2 regions of the Streptomyces sp. JW3 genome follow, and region 2 is predicted to be linked to the other one. Evidence: predicted binding sites of a transcription regulator. Region 2 holds the regulator's gene; the other holds the start of a gene.

Region 1 (9,098 bases), on a different contig from region 2:
TGGCACCGAACGCTGCGGCGGGGTTCTTCCCCGCTTGGTCGGTGTCGGTCGAGATGCTCGAGTTACTGGGGGACTGTGGCGACACGGCGGCAACCGCCCTCTTCCGCTTCACAAGGTGATGGACAGCGGGAATAAAGGCTACGCCTCCAAGAGCGAGAAGGTCAGGCCGGGCCGGGCCATCGTCGTGTAAGTCACATCGCGGCAGGTGTTTCGGCGCTGGAAATGGCGGGAAACAAGCGTGGTTCCGCGTCAGGAGGGAAGGCTCGAGCGGGCCCGGCGCCCCGTGGGCGCGGGCCTCCGCCTGATCACACGTGTCCGTCAGCGCGAACGTCTGTGGATCATGTGGCTCCGATGAGCACCCTACGTCAACTCGGCGTCGAAGACAGGCCCGGGAGAGTGACAAGAATCCGGCAGCCGCGCTCGGATTCGGCCACCCCGATCCGGCCGCCGTGCAGGTCCACCGCCCAGCGGGCGATCGCCAGGCCCAGCCCGGTGCCGCCGTCGCTGCCGGGACCGTGCGGCCGGGTCACCGCGCCCCGGTTGAACCGCTCGAACACCCGGTGCCACTCCGACCTGGGGATGCCCGGGCCCTCGTCGAGCACCTCCAGCTCCAGCGAGTCCGGCAGCCCGCCCGGCCGCGCCTTCACCGTCACCCGGCCGTGCGGCGGGCTGTGCTTGACCGCGTTGTCGATCAGGTTGGCGACCACCTGGTGGATGCGTTCCGGGTCGGCCAGCGCGGTCAGGCTCAGCGGCTCCACGTCCAGCCGCAGATGGACGTCGCTGCGGGTGTGGTTGCCGGAGCCGGAGGCGATGCCCGCGCGGGCCGAGGCGACCATGTTGGCCTCCTTCAGCACCCCGGACAGGTACGGCCACACCTCGAAGCGGCGGGTGCGCAGCGGCACCACGCCGTTGTCCAGCCGGGACAGGTCCAGCAGGGTCTCCACCAGCCGGCCGAGCCGCTCGGTCTGCCGCAGCGCGGTGCGCATGGTCTCCGGGTCGGCCTCGGTGACCCCGTCGACGATGTTCTCCAGCACGGCGCGCAGACCCGCGATCGGGGTGCGCAGCTCGTGCGAGACGTTAGCCACCAGTTCCTTGCGCTGCCGGTCCTGGGCCTCCAGGTCGTCGGCCATGTGGTTGATCGTCTGGGCCAGGTCGCCCAGCTCGTCCCAGCGGTTCTCGCTGACCCGGCGGGTGTAGTCGCCGTGCGAGATGGACCGGGCCACCGCGTTCATCTCGTCCAGCGGCGCGGTCAGCGAGTGCGCCACGAACTGCGTGATCAGCAGCGTGGCGATCATCGAGAACACCGTGATGAAGCGCAGCTCGGTCTTGGTGTGCACGGCGATCACCGACAGTCCGGTGGTGATCAGCACCGAGGTGACGACCAGCGCGCCCAGCTTGGTCTTGATCGAGAACGGGCGTACGCCGCCCCAGGGCTCCCCGGCGGACCGGGGACCGCTGCTCCGCCGCGCGGCTTGCCGCCCCGCACTCATGGCGTCGGGGTCTCCAGCGCGTAGCCCACCCCGTGCACGGTGCGGATCCGCTCGGCGCCGATCTTGCGGCGCAGCGCCTTGATGTGGCTGTCGACGGTCCGGGTGCCGGAGGCGTCCGCCCAGTCCCACACCTCGGCCAGCAACTGCTCCCGGGAGAGCACCGCGCGCGGCGTGTTCGCCAGGCACACCAGCAGGTCGAACTCGGTCGGCGTGAGGTGCACGTCCTCGCTGCGCACCCGCACCCGGCGCTGCGCGTGGTCGATCTCCAGTTCGCCCAGCCGCAGGATGCCGCTGCGCGGGGTGGAGGCGGCGACCACGGCCCGCTCCACGCGGCGCAGCAGCACGTGCACCCGGGCGGCCAGCTCGCGCATCGAGAACGGCTTGGTCATGTAGTCGTCGGCGCCGACGCCGAGCCCGACCAGCATGTCCGTCTCGTCGTCGCGCGCGGTGAGCATCAGCACCGGCACCGGGCGGGCGGCCTGCACCCGGCGGCAGACCTCCAGGCCGTCGAAGCCGGGCAGCATGATGTCGAGGATCAGCAGGTCGGGCTGCCAGGCCTCGGCGGTGTCGACGGCGGCCGGACCGTCGCCCGCCGTCTGCACCAGGAAACCCTCGGCGCGCAGGCGGGTCGCGATGGCGTCCACGATCGTCTGGTCGTCCTCCACCACCAGCACCCGGCGCTGCGCGCCCTGCGTAGCGGTCGCCGTGCCGTTGTGGGAGGTGTGTGTCTGCTCCATCGCCCGCCCCTGAGGTGTGCTTTACGGAATCCGTGGGGTGATCCCATGACTGCGCTCGACGCTTGAATGAACCGCGTCAGAGCAGCAGCGTACGGGGAGTCACCGGGCCTTTGCTATCCAGGTCCGACGCAGATGTGCACGACGTCCGGAACGCCCCGGGCAACGCGGATCTCTTCGGTACGCACCTGCTGGAACCCGGCATTACGCAAGGTTTCTTCGAAAAGGGGGGAGGGCTGCGCGGACCACACGGCGAGTACTCCGCCGGGCCTCAACAGCCGTGCGCAGTCCGCCAGTCCGGACGGTCCGTAGAGCCCTTCGTTGCCCTCGGTGACGGTCCAGTCGGGGCCGTTGTCGATGTCGAGGCACAGGGCGTCGTAGCTGGCGGGGTGTGTGTCGGATGTCTCATTGACGTACGCGACGAGGTCGGCTTCGACGATCTCCGTGCGCGGGTCGGCCAGTGCCTCGCGGGTCAGCGCGGACAGCGGGCCGTCCCGGTGCCAGCCGATGACGGCCGGTTCGCGTTCGACCACGGTGATCCGCCCCCAGCGGGGGTCGGCGGCGGCGTGCGCGAGCGAGAAGCCGACGCCCAGGCCGCCGATCAGCACCTGCGGGTCCGCGCGCCTCGCGGGCAGCGCCGCCAGCGCCGCGTCGACCAGCAGCCGCTCCGAGCGCCCGTCGGAGGTGTCCATCAGGAAGCAGCCGTTGGCGATGATCTGGAGCAGTTCGCCGTGCCTGCGCAGCACGACCTCGCCGTACGGCCCCTCGCGGCGGTCCAGGACCACCGGGGGTTCGGGAATTGCGTGGACCGACATCCCGGCATCCTGACATCCGCCGTCCGGCGTCTCGTGGGCCTTGATCGCTCACAGCGAACGCCGGGCGGGGAACATCCGGCGTCTCCCGGGCATTGAGTCGATGTACTTGAGTGCAAGCAACTCAACTTGACTGCCGAAGGGGAGATCATGGCTGCTGAGTCCACGCCGTTCACATCGCTCGCCCTGCCCGTGCTGCCGCTCGACGACGAGGTCGTGCTGCCCGGGATGGTGGTCCCGCTCGACCTGAACGACGCCGAGGTCCGGGCCGCGGTGGAGGCCGCGCAGGCCGCCGCCCGCGACGAGCCCGGCAAGCCGAAGGTCCTGCTGGTGCCCCGCGTCGACGGCACCTACGCGAGCACCGGCGTGCTCGGCACCGTCGAACAGGTCGGCCGGCTGGCCGACGGCGACCCCGGCGCGCTGATCCGCGGCCGCGGCCGGGTGAAGATCGGCGCCGGCACCACCGGCCCCGGCGCCGCGCTGTGGGTCGAGGGGACCCGGATCGACGAGACCGTGCCCGAGCCGCTGCCGGGCCAGGTGACCGAACTGGTCAAGGAGTACAAGGCGCTGGCCACCGCCTGGCTGCGCAAGCGCGGCGCCTGGCAGGTGGTGGACCGGGTCCAGGCCATCGAGGACGTCTCGGCGCTCGCCGACAACTCCGGCTACTCGCCGTTCTTGACCACCGCCCAGAAGACCGAACTCCTGGAGACCGCCGACCCGGTGGCCCGCCTCAAGCTGGCCACCGCCCAGCTGCGCGAGCACCTCGCCGAACAGGACGTCGCCGAGACCATCGCCAAGGACGTCCAGGAGGGCGTCGACAAGCAGCAGCGCGAATTCCTGCTGCGCCGCCAGCTCGAAGCCGTCCGCAAGGAACTGCGCGAGCTCAACGGCGACCAGGAGGGCGAGGAGTCCGACGACTACCGGGCCCGGGTCGAGGCCGCCGACCTGCCGGAGAAGGTCCGCGAGGCCGCCCTCAAGGAGGTCGACAAGCTGGAGCGCGCCAGCGACCAGTCGCCCGAGGGCTCCTGGATCCGCACCTGGCTGGACACGGTCCTGGAACTGCCGTGGAACGAGCGGACGGAGGACGAGTACGACATCCAGGGCGCCCAGTCGGTCCTGGACGCCGAGCACGCGGGCCTGGCGGACGTGAAGGAGCGGATCACCGAGTACCTGGCCGTCCGCAAGCGCCGCGCCGACCGGGGCCTCGGCGTCGTCGGCGGCCGGCGCGGCGGCGCGGTGCTGGCCCTGGTCGGCCCGCCCGGCGTCGGCAAGACCAGCCTCGGCGAGTCCGTCGCCCACGCGATGGGCCGCAAGTTCGTCCGGGTCGCCCTCGGCGGCGTCCGCGACGAGGCCGAGATCCGCGGCCACCGCCGTACCTACGTCGGCGCGCTGCCCGGCCGGATCGTGCGGGCGGTCAAGGAGGCCGGCTCGATGAACCCGGTGGTGCTCCTGGACGAGATCGACAAGGTGGGCTCCGACTTCCGCGGCGACCCCGCGGCGGCCCTCCTCGAAGTCCTCGACCCGGCCCAGAACCACACCTTCCGCGACCACTACCTGGAGGTCGAACTCGACCTCTCCGACGTGGTGTTCCTGGCGACCGCCAACGTCCTGGAGGCCATCCCGGAAGCCCTGCTCGACCGCATGGAGCTGGTCCGGCTCGACGGCTACACCGAGGACGAGAAGGTCGTCATCGCCCGCGACCACCTGCTCCCGCGCCAGCTGGAGCGGGCCGGCCTGGACAGCGAAGAGGTGACGATCGACGAGGGCGCGCTGCGCAGGCTGGCCGGGGAGTACACCCGGGAGGCGGGCGTGCGCACCCTGGAGCGGTCCATCGCCCGGCTGCTGCGCAAGGTGGCGGCCCAGCACGAACTGGGCGAGCGGAAGCTGCCGTTCACCGTCGGCGCGGACGACCTGCGGGACCTGATCGGGCGGCCGCACCACGTGCCCGAGTCCGCCCAGGACCCGGCCGAGCGCCGCACCTCGGTGCCGGGCGTGGCCACCGGCCTCGCGGTCACCGGAGCGGGCGGCGACGTCCTCTACGTGGAGGCGTCGCTGGCCGACCCGGAGACCGGCGCGGCGGGCCTGACCCTGACCGGACAGCTCGGGGACGTGATGAAGGAGAGTGCGCAGATCGCCCTGAGCTTCCTGCGCTCGCACGGCGCCGAACTGGAACTGCCGGTGGCCGACCTGAAGGACCGGGGCGTGCACATCCACTTCCCGGCGGGCGCGGTCCCCAAGGACGGCCCGAGCGCGGGCGTCACCATGACCACGGCCCTCGCCTCCCTGCTGTCCGGCCGGCTGGTCCGCACCGACGTGGCGATGACCGGCGAGGTCTCACTGACCGGCCGCGTCCTGCCGATCGGCGGGGTGAAGCAGAAGCTGCTCGCCGCGCACCGCGCCGGGGTGACCACGGTGATCATCCCCAAGCGCAACGAACCCGACCTGGACGACGTCCCGGCCGAGATCCTGGACAAGCTCGACGTCCACGCCGTCTCGGACGTCCGCCAGGTCCTGGAACTGGCGCTGGCACCGGCCACCAGCGAGGTGCCGGTCGCGGCCTGACGGACGGGCGCGGTGCCCCCGGCTGCCTGCCGGGGGCCCCGCGCGGTGTTCAGCCGTTGGCGAGCGCGACCACGCGGTCCAGCGCGCCGTTGAACTTGTCGTGGTCCCCGACCGTCGGTCCGGACGAGGTGTACTGCCACATCGTGTAGTACGACCAGCCGGCCGGCAGCGTCCCCACCGCCGAGGCGTACCGGGCCACCCACAGCGGGTTGGCGGTCGCGAAGCCGCTGTGGTCGCCGGTGCACTCGGTCCATCAGCTGGTCGCCGTGTAGATGACGGCGTCCCGGCCGGTGCGCGCCTTGTAGGTGGTCAGGAAGTCGCGGATCCAGCTGACCAGCTGGCTCTGCGTCTTGCCGTAGCAGGAGGCCCCGTACGGGTTCCACTCGATGTCCAGCACGCCGGGCAGCGTCCTGCCGTCCCGGGACCAGCCGCCGCCGTGGTCGACGAAGTAGTTGGCCTGGGCGGCGCCGCTGGTGGTGTCCGGGGTGGCGAAGTGGTACGCGCCGCGGATCATGCCCACGTTGTAGGAGCCGTTGTACTGCTGGGCGAAGTACGGGTTCGTGTAGTACGTCCCCTCGGTGGCCTTGGCGTAGGCCCACTTGACGCCGCTGCTCCACAGCGTCGACCAGGCGACGTTCCCCTGGTGGCTGGAGACGTCGACGCCCTCGGTCTGGGTGGCGTCACCGGGGACGGGCGTGCCGTGCTCCCCGTCGTGGGCCGGGACCCCCATGCCCAGGTACGCGGAGCCGCGGACCGGGGTGTCGGCGGCGGCGGAGGGGAGGGCGAGAAGGAGCGAGAAGGCGGCGAGCAGGGCGCCGACGGCGGCGAGGCGCCGGCCGCGGGCCGGACCGGGTCTGTGCACGGGCATGACGGGCCTCCGAGGCTCGTGGTGCTCGAGAGTGGTGTGAACATGCCACTGCGGGTGCGCGCGGCAGACGCTACGCACGTAGACCCGCCGCCGGAAGAGGGTCCGGCAGCCGCCGTTGGTCCAAGCCTGCGAAATACTTGCCGAACTGCGGCGATGGCGGCGTACGGCGGAAACTTTCAGGACCGGGAAAACCGAGGCAGGGACTGACGTGCACGAGAACGGGAACGGCGGCGGACGGCAAGCTGAATCCGAGGCGGCCGGCAAGGACGTGGACCAGCCCGGCTTCCTCGCCCTGGAGCGCGAGCTGACGGTGCTGCTGCGCCGGGCCCGGGGCAACCAGGCGGAGATGGCCCGCGAGGTCCACCCGGACCTGGAGTCCTCCGCGTACGGGCTGCTGGTGCGGCTGGGGGAGTGCGGCGGGCAGCGGGCCACCGAGCTGGCCGCCTACATCGGCGTCGGCAAGGCGACCATGTCCCGGCAGTTGCGCGCCCTGGAGGAGCTCCGGCTGATCGCCCGGGAGCCCGACCCGGCCGACGGCCGCGCCTGGCTGGTCGACCTCACCCCGGAGGGCCGCGACCGGGTCCGCCGGGTCCGCGAGGCCCGCCGGGCCCGCTACGCCGGCCGCCTCGCCGACTGGGACCCCCGGGAGGTGTCCGAACTGGCCCGGCTGCTGCACGAGCTGAACCGGGGGATGGCGAGGTGAGCCGGGGGATGGCGAGGTGAGCCGGGGGATGGCGAGGTGAGCCGGGGGATGGCGAGGTGAGCCGGGGGATGGCGAGGTGAGCCGGCGCGGGGCCGGTGCCCTGCGGGAACTCCGAAGCCCCCTTCACAACTCCACGTAGACCACCGTCGCGTCGTCATGCGTCTTGCTGCGCCCCAGGAACGCCCGCTCCGTGTCGGCCCGTTCCAGCTCCCGCACCCGGTCCACCAGGCGCTGGGCGCCCTCCTTGCGGACGATCCGCAGCAGGTCCGGCCAGTCGCCCGCGCCGAACTTCTCCACCCACCGCGTCGCCCCGTCGCTCAGCGCCGCCAGCGCCCGCACCTCGTCGCGCGGCAGTTCCCCCGTCACCGCGCGCGCCGCCACCGCGGGGTCGGCCGCCGCCGTGAAGAAGCCGCCCTCCTTGTTCCGCAGGTCCGCGTCCACCAGCGCGTCCGTGGCGCGGGCCGCGCGCGGCAGCCGGGCCAGCCGGTCGTCCAGGCGGGCCGTGACCGTGCCGTCGGGCGCCTCGACCAGCAGCGCCGAGTCGCACAGCAGCAGGTACTCGACCCGCGCCGGCGACCAGCGGGCCAGGACCACCGTCGCCTGCGGCGTTCGCGGGTGAGAAAGGTCACAGGTTTTGGCGTGCGCCTCGGCGGTAACCGCGATGGCGCGGGACAGCGCGTCGGCGAGAGGAACATCCGGGAGTGAAACGGTCAGTTCGGTCAGTGCCCCGCCGAGGCGCGCGGTGAACCACGGCACCGAGTGCACGCACCCCGTCGCGTCCTTCGGCGGTGTCACCCCGTCCAGCAGCACCACCACGCCGCCCCGTCCGGAGGCCGGGAGGGCGACGCTCGCGAAGTCCTCGTTGGGCAGCCGGGAGGTGCTGGGTTCGGAGACCAGATCCGTACGCATCCGATCAGTCTGCACGAGTCCTTCACGACCGGCGCAAGGTGTCGGCCGGTGGCCTGATTTCGTCACCGCCGTGCAGGTCAGGCGCCTGATTTGGGGCGGAATACCGCACTCCGGCGGCACGTGGCGGCACATCCTGCCACCGCCCCGCCGGGAACGTCCAACCGGCCCCCGGGGCAAGCCCGTCGAACATGCCACGGGAACTTGCTCCCCAACTCGCCTCCGGGGTTCACTCCTTCGGGTGGCGGGCCAGGTGTTGCACACCCGGTGCCCATGGGCACTGGGAGGGTCGGGAGCCGGTGGGGGTCCCGCCCCGTCCGACCACGGCCGACGGCGCGCCCGGCACGGTCGACGGATGAAGACGGCCGTACGGATCGAACACGGACGTGAAGACGGACGTACGGGCCGGCCGGCCGGTTGACGGAGCGCCACCCGGCCCCACGGGTACACGAGTCAGGAATGCGAGCACCGGTGCAGAAGACGCGGCCTCGTCGCACAGGCAAGCAGACGGCCCCCGCCGGGGGTACGGAGCGAACCTCCCCCGTCACCCCCGCCCCGGACCCCGCGGCGACCCCCGCCCCGGCCGTCGTGGCCCCCACCGTGGGCCGGGGCCGGCCCACCCACGTACGCAACCGGCTGATCGTCGCCGTCCTGGTGGTGGCCGCCGCGATCGCCGGCGCCGGCGCGCCCTCGGTCATCACCGCATCCGAGCAGCTCAGCGACGCCCAGGACCTGGTGACCCGCGCCGAGCAGACCCAGGACGCGCTCACCCTGGCCCACTCGCTGGCCGACGAACGCGACGAGGTCACCCCCTACATCGCCGCCGGCCGGCCCGAGTCCAAGGCGCCCTCGGAGCAGCGCGGCAAGCGCGTCGACCGCCAGGTCGAGGAACTGCGTGCCGACCCCGACCTGCCCGCCGCCCTGCGCGCGGACCTGGACGCCGTCGCCGCGCTGCGCCGGGCCGCGCTCACCGGCAAGTCCAGCGCCTTGGAGGCGCACGACGCGTACTCCACCGCCATCACC
Region 2 (9,098 bases):
ACCGAGCTGCTCCCCGTCCTCGACGACATCGGCCGGGCCCGGGAACACGGCGAACTGGTCGGCGGTTTCAAGGGCGTCGGCGAGTCGCTGGAGGCGGTCGCCACCAAGCTGGGCCTTCAGCAGTTCGGCAAGGAGGGCGAGCCCTTCGACCCGACCATCCACGAGGCCCTGATGCACAGTTACGCGCCGGACGTCACCGAGACGACCTGCGTGGCGATCCTCCAGCCCGGGTACCGGATCGGCGAGCGCACCATCCGCCCCGCGCGGGTGGCCGTCGCCGAGCCCCAGCCCGGGGCGCAGACGGTCAAGCCGGCCGAGGAGAACACCGAGCCGACGGCGGACGCCGCCGAGGACAAGGAGAGCGGTGGCCCGGACGAGGGCTGAGCTTGTGAGCGGCAGGAAGGAGGGACGTCGGGGATGAGCACCAAGGACTTCATCGAGAAGGACTACTACAAGGTCCTCGGCGTCCCCAAGGACGCCACCGACGCCGAGATCAAGAAGGCGTACCGGAAACTCGCCCGCGAGAACCACCCGGACGCCAACAAGGGCAACGCCAAGGCGGAGGAACGCTTCAAGGAGATCTCCGAGGCGAACGACATCCTCGGCGACCCCAAGAAGCGCAAGGAGTACGACGAGGCACGCGCGCTCTTCGGCAACGGGGGCTTCCGCCCGGGGCCGGGAGCGGGCGGCGGCACCTTCAACTTCGACCTGGGCGACCTCTTCGGAGGCGGCGCGCAGGGCGGCGGACAGGGGGCCGGCGGCTTCGGCGGCGGCATCGGTGACGTCTTCGGGGGCCTGTTCAACCGGGGCACCGCGGGCGGCACCCGGACCCAGCCCAGGCGCGGCCAGGACATCGAGTCCGAGGTCACGCTGAGCTTCACGGAGGCCATCGAGGGCGCGACCGTGCCGCTCAGGATGTCCTCGCAGGCGCCCTGCAAGGCGTGTTCGGGCACCGGCGACAAGAACGGCACGCCCCGGGTGTGCCCGACCTGCGTCGGCACCGGCCAGGTGACCCGGGGTTCGGGCGGCGGGTTCTCGCTGACCGACCCCTGCCCGGACTGCAAGGGCCGCGGTCTGATCGCGGAGCACCCCTGCGACGTCTGCAAGGGCTCCGGACGCGCCAAGTCCTCCCGGACCATGCAGGTCCGCATCCCGGCCGGGGTCTCCGACGGGCAGCGCATCCGGCTGCGCGGCAAGGGCACGCCGGGCGAGCGCGGCGGTCCGGCGGGCGACCTGTACGTGGTGGTGCACGTCAAGGACCACTCCGTCTTCGGCCGCAAGGGCGACAACCTCACGGTCACCGTGCCGGTGACGTACGCGGAGGCGGCGCTCGGCGGGGAGGTCAGGGTGCCCACCCTGGGCGGCCCGCCGGTCACGCTGAAGCTGCCGGCCGGCACGCCCAACGGGCGGACCATGCGGGCCCGCGGCAAGGGCGCGGTCCGCAAGGACGGCACCCGCGGCGATCTGCTGGTCACCGTCGAGGTGAGTGTTCCGAAGGACCTGACGGGGAAGGCTCGTGAGGCACTGGAGGCGTATCGCGAGGCGACCGCGGACGAGGATCCGCGGGCGGAGCTGTTCGAGGCCGCGAAGGGAGCTTGACGGAGATGGACGGTCGTCGACGCAATCCGTATGAACTGACCGAGGAAACCCCGGTCTACGTCATCTCGGTGGCGGCCCAGCTGTCCGGCCTGCACCCGCAGACCCTGCGTCAGTACGACCGTCTGGGCCTGGTCTCCCCGGACCGCACCGCCGGCCGGGGCCGGCGCTACTCGGCCCGGGACATCGAACTGCTGCGCACGGTGCAGCAGTTGTCGCAGGACGAGGGCATCAACCTGGCCGGCATCAAACGCATCATCGAACTGGAGAACCAGGTCGCGGCGCTCCAGGCCCGGGTGGCCGAGATGGAGGCCGCCCTGGACGGCGCGGCGGCGGCGATGCGGCAGCGCGAGGCCGCGGTGCACGCCTCCTACCGCCGGGACCTGGTCCCGTACCAGGAGGTCCAGCAGACCAGCGCGCTGGTGGTGTGGCGGCCCAAGGGCCGGCAGTCGTCGGACTGACCGCGCGTGAACGCCAAGAAGCCGGGCCCGCCTGAACAGGTGGGCCCGGCTTCTCTCATGCGGGGTCAGGGTGCGGTGACCGCCCAGTCGCCCGCCGGCACGGACTCCGTGCCGTCCGCGGCGACCGCGGTGACCCAGTAGTACGACGTGGTGCCGCGCCGGGCCCCGGTGTCGAAGTACCGGACGGCGCCCGCGCCGAGGTCGGCGATCTTCTCGTACGCCGAGGCGGCCGGGTTCCAGCGGTAGACGCGGTAGCCGCCCGCCTGCTCGGGCGCCGACTCGCCGAGCCCGTACCACTCCAGCAGATTGCCCTCGTCGCCCTCGGCGCCGGTGGCGGTGAGGGTCAGCGGGGAGCCGTCCGGGGTGGCGGTGGCGGGTGTGGTGTCCAGCTCGGTCGCGGTGACGACCTGCGCCTCGCCGGTCCACTGGAAGGCCGAGTTGCCGGCGGTGTCGACGGCGTCCACGACGAAGCAGGACTCCTCGCCGTCCGGGAGGGTGGTGTAGTCGTAGGAGGTGGTGTCGGCGAAGACGTAGTAGCCGGCGCTCAGGGAGCAGATCCGCTCGCCCTCGTCGCCGAGCAGTTCACCGCGGCGGACCACGTAACGGGCCAGGTCGGGGGTGGGGTTGGCGTCCCAGCTGAGCCGGAAGCCGTACTCGGTCGCGGTCGCGGTCACCCCGGTGACGGCGGACGGCGGGGTGAGGTCACGGCGCTTGCCGCTCACGGCGGCGGAGCGCGCGGACTCGTTGCCGGCCGGGTCGAGGGCGGTCACCCGGTAGAAGTAGGTGGTGCCCTCGACGGCCGAGGTGTCCAGGTGGGAGACCTGGCCGGTGACGGTCGCGAGCCGGGCGTAGGTGCCGTCGGCGCTCGCCGCGCGGTACACCCGGTAGGAGGCGGCGTCGGCGACCGCGCTCCAGGTCAGGCGCAGACCGGTCGCCTCCGAGGCGGTGACCGGCGCGGCGGGCGCGGCGGGCGCGGTCGTGTCGGCGGTGGTGACGCCCTGGTCGGCCGTGCCCGCCGACTCGTTGCCCGCCTTGTCGTAGGCGCGGAGCTCGTAGTAGTACGTCTCGCCGGTCTTCGGCAGGGTGCTGTCCGTGTACGACGTCGAGGTGGTCGTGGCGAGCGGCTTGGTGGCGTACGAGGTGCCCTTCAGGCGGCGGTAGACGCGGTAGCCGGCGAGGTCCATCTCCTTGTTCTTCGTCCAGGTGGCCTTCGCCTTGCCGGTGGCCTTGTCGTAGGTGACCGACGCCCCGGTGGGGGTGAGCGGCTTGGCCTTGTCGGCCGAGGACGAAGTGCGGGGCGCGTAGGAGAACGCGACGTTCGCCTTGCCGGTCCAGTTGACGAAGTCGATCCGCAGGGTGTGCTTGCCCTTGGGGATGGTGACGTTGGCCGTCTTCTTCTGCGTGGACGACACGTTCTTCCACACGTCGACCTTGCGGGTGCCGTCGAGATAGACCCGGATGCCGTCCTGGGTGGCGGCGGTGAAGGCGAACGGGCCGCCGGAGCCGAAGTCCCGGGTCACCGACCAGCGGACGCCGAAGTTGTTGGCCGGCAGGCCGGCGGCGGGGGCGCCGGTGCCCCAGTTCTGGTCGATCACCGAGTCGCAGTCGGTCTTCTTCGCGGTCCCGGCGAACGTGGTGTTCGCGAAGAACTGCCGCTTGAAGACGGGGGAGGCGCAGCTGACGGCTGCGGAGGCGGGCGCGGCGGCGACGGTGAGCAGTCCGCCCGCGGTGGCGAGCACGACGGCGGCCGAGGCGGCGGCCGTGGTCGTGCGACTGGCTGAGTTCATTCGGTCCTCTGCTCGAAAACAGCGGAGGCGAGGAGCAGCCTCCGTGATCACGACTCGTGAGGATTGGAGTTGGTTGTACGGATCTTGTGCGGCCGGTTGCGGAGGCCCGACGGCCTTTGTGTGAAGGAAAGTTGAGGGAATGATCACTGACACTTCATGCCGGGTGCGCAGTGTGATGTTGCGATCTCGTTAAGTGGTATCGCTTGACGGCCGGGTAGGACTGCGCGTTGTCTTTTCAGTCACCTGGGTCGCAATGCGGCCACCGCGTCCGGAAGGCACCAGAAGTGATCTCCTGCATGCGTCGTATCGCCATATCCGTGGCGACGTCCACGATGACCGTTTCGCTGACGGCCTGCGGAGCGCTGAACGTGTCGGGCGGCAGCGACGACGCCAGCCCGACCAAGGGCGACGACCTCACGGTCGGTCTGCTGCTCCCGGAGAAGGACAACACCCGTTACGAGCAGTTCGACCACCCCATCTTCAAGAAGAAGGTGGACGAGCTGACCGGCGGCCGGGGCACGGTGGAGTACGCCAACGCCGACGCGAGCGCCGGCAAGCAGGCCCAGCAGCTGCAGCGGATGGTCGACGACGGGGTCGACGTCATCGTGCTGGACGCGGTCGACTCGCACGCCATCGCGAGCGGAGTGAAGAAGGCCAAGGCGGCGGGCATCCCGGTGATCGCATACGACCGGCTGGCCGAGGGGCCGATCGACGCGTACATCTCGTTCGACAACGAACTGGTGGGGGAAGTGCAGGGCCGCTCCCTCCTCGAGGCGCTCGGCAGCGACTCCGCCACCAGCACCATCGTCATGATGAACGGCTCCTCCACCGACCCCAACGCCCGCCAGTTCAAGGCCGGCGCGCTGACCGAACTGGCCGGGAACGTAGTGGTCGGCGCCCAGTACGACACCAAGGACTGGAAGCCGGAGAACGCCGAGCAGAACATGACCGAGGCGATCGACAAGCTCGGCGTGGACCAGATCGCCGGGGTCTACTCCGCCAACGACGGCATGGCGGGCGGCGTCATCAAGGCGCTCAAGGCGGCCGGCGTCACCGAGCTGCCGCCGGTCACCGGGCAGGACGCCGACCTGGACGCGGTGCGCCGGATCGTCACCGGCGAGCAGTACATGAGCGTGTACAAGTCCTACCCGCAGGAGGCGGAGAACGCCGCCGAGATGGCGGTGGCCCGGGTGCAGGGCAAGGACATCCAGTTCGACGCGCTCACCACCGACAAGGTGGACAGCCCCACCGACCAGGACATTCCCGCCCAGTTGGTCACCGTCGTCGCCCTGACCAAGAAGAACATCAAGCAGACCGTCATCACCGACGGCATCTACCAGGTCTCCGACATCTGCACCGCCGCGTACCAGGACGCCTGCGCGCGGGCCGGTCTGAAGTAGGCCGCTTGTTGCACAGCCGGTCCCGGCCGCGCATAGTTGCGCTGCGGAAGGGCGCGGGACGCGGGGGTGGGCTGGGCGATGGCCGGGCACGGGACGGACGGGCATCCACACGGTGCTGACCGACTGTGCGAGGCCGGGGACCACGTGTACGCCCAAGCGGTGCGGCGGGGCCGGGTGCCGCGCCGGGACGCCGAGGCGGTGCCCTGTCTGCTGGACCTGGCGCTGCTGCACCCCGACCCCGACGACATGGACTGGCTGGTGCCGACCGCGCCGCGGGAGGTCATGTCCCGGCTGCTGCGCGAGGTGTACGACGAGGTCAGCGCCGGGCAGCGGCGGATGGGCGCGGCGGTCGCCGCCTTCGAGCGGTACGCCGGTCTGGGCGCGGAGCGCCGGCCGGTGGCGGCCGAGGGCACGGCGGCGATCCGGGTGCTGGACGGGCTGGGCCGGATCCAAGCGGCGATGGACGAGGCGACGCGGGCCTGCACGACGGAGGTGCTGACCGTGCAGCCCGGCGGCATCCGGCGCGAGCACGAACTCTCCGAGGGGCTGCACCGGGCGCTGGCGCTGCGCGGGCGCGGGGTGCGGATGCGGGACCTGTACACGCATGTCGCCCGGCACGGGCAGGGGCTGCTGCACTACATGGAGCTGATGGGCGACGCGGTGGAGGCGCGGACGCTGGACGAGGTGATCGACCGGCTGATCCTGTTCGACCGCACGGTGGCCTTCGTACCCGCCAACGCGGAGCGCACGATGGCCCTTGAGCTGCGCCACCCGGCGCTGGTGGAGTACCTCGTCACCGTCTTCGAACGGCTGTGGCGGCTCGCGCTGCCGATCACCGCGCCGCTGCCGGACACCGGCATCGAGGGCATCTCGCACCGCGAGCGGTCCATCGCGGCGCTGCTGGCCGAGGGCCACCAGGACGCGGTGATCGCGGAGCGGCTGGGGATCAGCGTACGGACCTGCCGGGCGCACATCGCCCGGCTGTCGGAGACGCTGGGCGCGGCGAGCCGTACCCAGCTGGGCGTGCGGCTGGCCCAGGCGGGACTGGACGGGCCGCAGCCGCCGCCGGTCAGTCCGCCCGGTCCATGATTCCCGACCGGGCGATGAGATAGCCGAGCTGGGCCCGGCTCTCGCTGCCGAGCGTGGCGGACAGCTTGGCGATGTGCTCCCGCGCGGTCCGCACGTTCAGCCCGAGCCGCTCGGCGACGACGGCGTCGGTGTGCCCCTCCACCAGCAGCGCGGCGATGGCCCGCTGCCGGGGGGTGACACCGTCCAGGGTGGGCGGCTGCACGGCGTTCGGGTACATGGGGGTGGCCAGGCGCCAGAGGCGGTCGAAGACGGTGGCGAAGTAGGAGACGAGGGCGGGGTGGCGGATCTCCAGGGCGAGGGTGCGGTCGGCGTTGGCGGGGATGTAGACCACCGTGCGGTCCAGCAGGATCAGGCGTTCGGTGACCTCGTCCAGGGTGCGGGCCTGTACGTCGCCGGTGAGCCGCTCGTAGCGGGCCAGGACGGTGGGGGCGTACCGCAGGGTGTGCTGGTACAGGGTGCGGATGCGGCCGCCGCGGTCGAGGAAGGCCTGGTCGCGTGCCAGGGCGGGTTCGTGCACCTGGGGCGGCGGGCCGATGTGCGCGGTGTGCGGCTGGATGGTGAGGACCTCGTCGGTGGCGTCGGCCATGGCCTCGCCGACGGTCCGGTCGATGCGCTCCTTGCCGCTGAGCATTCTCAGGACCGGGGTGCCCTCGCCGGCCGAGTCCGGGTGGCCCAGCCGCAGCAGCGGGGCGAAGGTCTCCGCCAGCCGCTCCTCCCGCCGCCGCTCGTGCGCGACGCGCGTCTCGGCGGCGCGCAGCAGCCGGTGCAGGGCGACGGCCGGGGCCACGGGCTCCAGCCGGTCCGGGGCCTCGACGGCCGGGGACAGCAGACCGGTGTCGATCAGACAGGGGGCCGCCTCGGCCGCCGCGGCGGGGACCTGGCCGTCGTGCAGCGCGCGGGTGTACAGGTCCAGGCCGGCCGGACAGAGTTCTTCGCCCCCGTGGTCGTGTGCCGTCGCCCTCACGCGTGACTGCCCCCTCGGCGTCAGTGGTCCTGGTTCAGTATCCCGGACTGGGCTATGAGATAGCCGAGCTGGGCCCGGCTCCCGCTGCCCAGGGCCTGGGCGAGCTTGGCTATGTGGGCGCGGCAGGTGCGTACGTTCATGCCGAGCCGCCGGGCGATCGCCTCGTCGACGTGGCCCTCCACCAGGAGCTTGGCGATGGAGTGCTGGATCTCGGTGATGCCGTCGGGGGCGGTCTCGTAGGGGGCGCCGGTGCTCAGCGGCACGGCGCGGGCCCACATGAACTCGAAGACCTTGATGAGGTAGCGGACGAGACCGGGGTGGCGCAGCTCCAGCGCGACCTGGCGGTCGTCCCGGGTGGGGATGAAGGCGACCGTCTCGTCGCAGATGATGAGGCGTTCCACCAGTTCGTCGATGGTGCGGTACTCGACCTTGCCCTCGGAGAACTGGGAGACGTAGCCGAGGGTCTCGGGACTGTAGCGGGCGGTGTGCTGGTACAGGGTCCTGATCCGCACCCCGCGTTCGATCAGCGGCCGGTCGCGCTCCAGCCCTTGCAGGAGGGTGTGTTCCAGCCGCCGGCTGGAGGGCTGGACGGTGAGCATCTCGCCCTGGCACTCGGCGGTGGCCAGGTCCAGCGCCGAGTTGATCCGGTCCAGCCCTTCCAGCACCGTGATGGAGTGGGTGCGGGAGGTGGTCTGCGCGCTGAGCGCCATGAAGGGTTCGAAGGTCTCGGCCATCGCGACCGACAGCCGCCGGCGCTCGGCGATCTCCCGCTCGATGGGATTGAGCCGCTGGGCCAGGGCGATGGACGGCGGCACCGGGCGCAGCCAGCCCGGATCGTCCGGGTCGGGGTGGAGCAGGCCGTCCTCGATCAGGCACGGGGCGTGTTCGGCCTCTTCACGTGCGACGCGGCCCGAGCGCAGAGCGGTCGCGTAGAGCCGGGCGCCCTCCTCGCACAGTTCGGACATCGCATGGGGATGTGATGCTTTAGTCCGATTCGATATCAAATCTCCACCCCCCAGGGTCCTGAACATGCAGGAACATGATGCACTGATTGTGTGGCCATGACGTGCCCGAATGAGCCATCGTCTTGTTCGACGGGGGAAGAGGGGACCTTCAAGTGAGGACGAAGCCGACTATGCGAAAGAGAATGCTTCGCTCGGTGCTTGTCGCCGCCTTCTCCGCCGTTGTGGCCATGGGGGCAGCCAGTGGCCTCGTGGGCGCGAGCAGCGATGCCAAGGTGGCGGACAGTACCTGGGGAATGGCTCACTCCACTGTTGCCGTGGGCGACGGCGCGGCTGTCACCACCGCTGCGCTCGGTGAAGCCGACAGCACGTGGGGATGACCGATGACCACTCCACCGGACGACCGCTCGTTCCGTCGTGAGATGGCCACCGCCTACCGGTCCGGCTGGCACTTCATCGACCTGGTCACCGCCATCCCCCACAGCGGTGACTCGCTGATGGTGACCGTGTTCGGCGAACCGGTCGTCGTCACCCGGGACGAGGACGACGACGTGCGGGCGTACCGGTGTCTGCGGCGGCCCCGGGGGGCGCCGCAGCCGGTCCGGTGTGCCATCCGGTACGGAATGATCTTTGTGAACCTTGATCAGCGGGACCACCGGCTCGTGCCGTCGGAGGACTCCGATCTGAGGACCATCTCTGCCACCCCCCGCAGTGCCTGACGCGATTCCCCCGTCGTAAAAGATCGCTCAGGTGCTTCCCCCGGCAGCGGCGTCACCGTGACCTGAACACGGTGACGCCGCTGCAGTTTTTCATGGTTTTCCGGGGCCATCGCCCCGTTT

Evidence for each region. The regulator HspR, encoded in region 2, represses chaperone genes until heat shock. The targets are predictions, from matches to a motif close to TTGAGNNNNNNNNNCTCAA.
Region 1: the regulator HspR is predicted to act here: its motif matches at 3,146-3,164, upstream of lon (endopeptidase La).

Annotation. Positions count from the first base shown of each region.
Region 1 is NZ_JBQOUX010000012.1:97,031-106,128, reverse strand. Features, by position in the region: partial or broken gene ACTT8P_RS08085 (2-oxoglutarate dehydrogenase E1 subunit family protein) at 1-85, opposite strand, end outside; gene ACTT8P_RS08080 (HAMP domain-containing sensor histidine kinase) at 366-1,490, opposite strand; gene ACTT8P_RS08075 (response regulator transcription factor) at 1,487-2,227, opposite strand; gene ACTT8P_RS08070 (spermidine synthase) at 2,341-3,039, opposite strand; gene lon (endopeptidase La) at 3,187-5,598, shown strand; partial or broken gene ACTT8P_RS08060 (lysozyme) at 5,648-6,466, opposite strand; gene ACTT8P_RS08055 (MarR family winged helix-turn-helix transcriptional regulator) at 6,675-7,169, shown strand; gene ACTT8P_RS08050 (hypothetical protein) at 7,293-8,078, opposite strand; gene ACTT8P_RS08045 (sensor histidine kinase) at 8,535-9,098, shown strand, end outside.
Region 2 is NZ_JBQOUX010000002.1:68,194-77,291, forward strand. Features, by position in the region: gene grpE (nucleotide exchange factor GrpE) at 1-384, shown strand, start outside; gene dnaJ (molecular chaperone DnaJ) at 418-1,599, shown strand; gene ACTT8P_RS01675 (heat shock protein transcriptional repressor HspR) at 1,605-2,057, shown strand; gene ACTT8P_RS01680 (fibronectin type III domain-containing protein) at 2,123-3,844, opposite strand; gene ACTT8P_RS01685 (sugar ABC transporter substrate-binding protein) at 4,141-5,244, shown strand; gene ACTT8P_RS01690 (LuxR C-terminal-related transcriptional regulator) at 5,323-6,333, shown strand; gene ACTT8P_RS01695 (helix-turn-helix transcriptional regulator) at 6,314-7,297, opposite strand; gene ACTT8P_RS01700 (helix-turn-helix transcriptional regulator) at 7,318-8,262, opposite strand; gene ACTT8P_RS01705 (hypothetical protein) at 8,643-8,978, shown strand.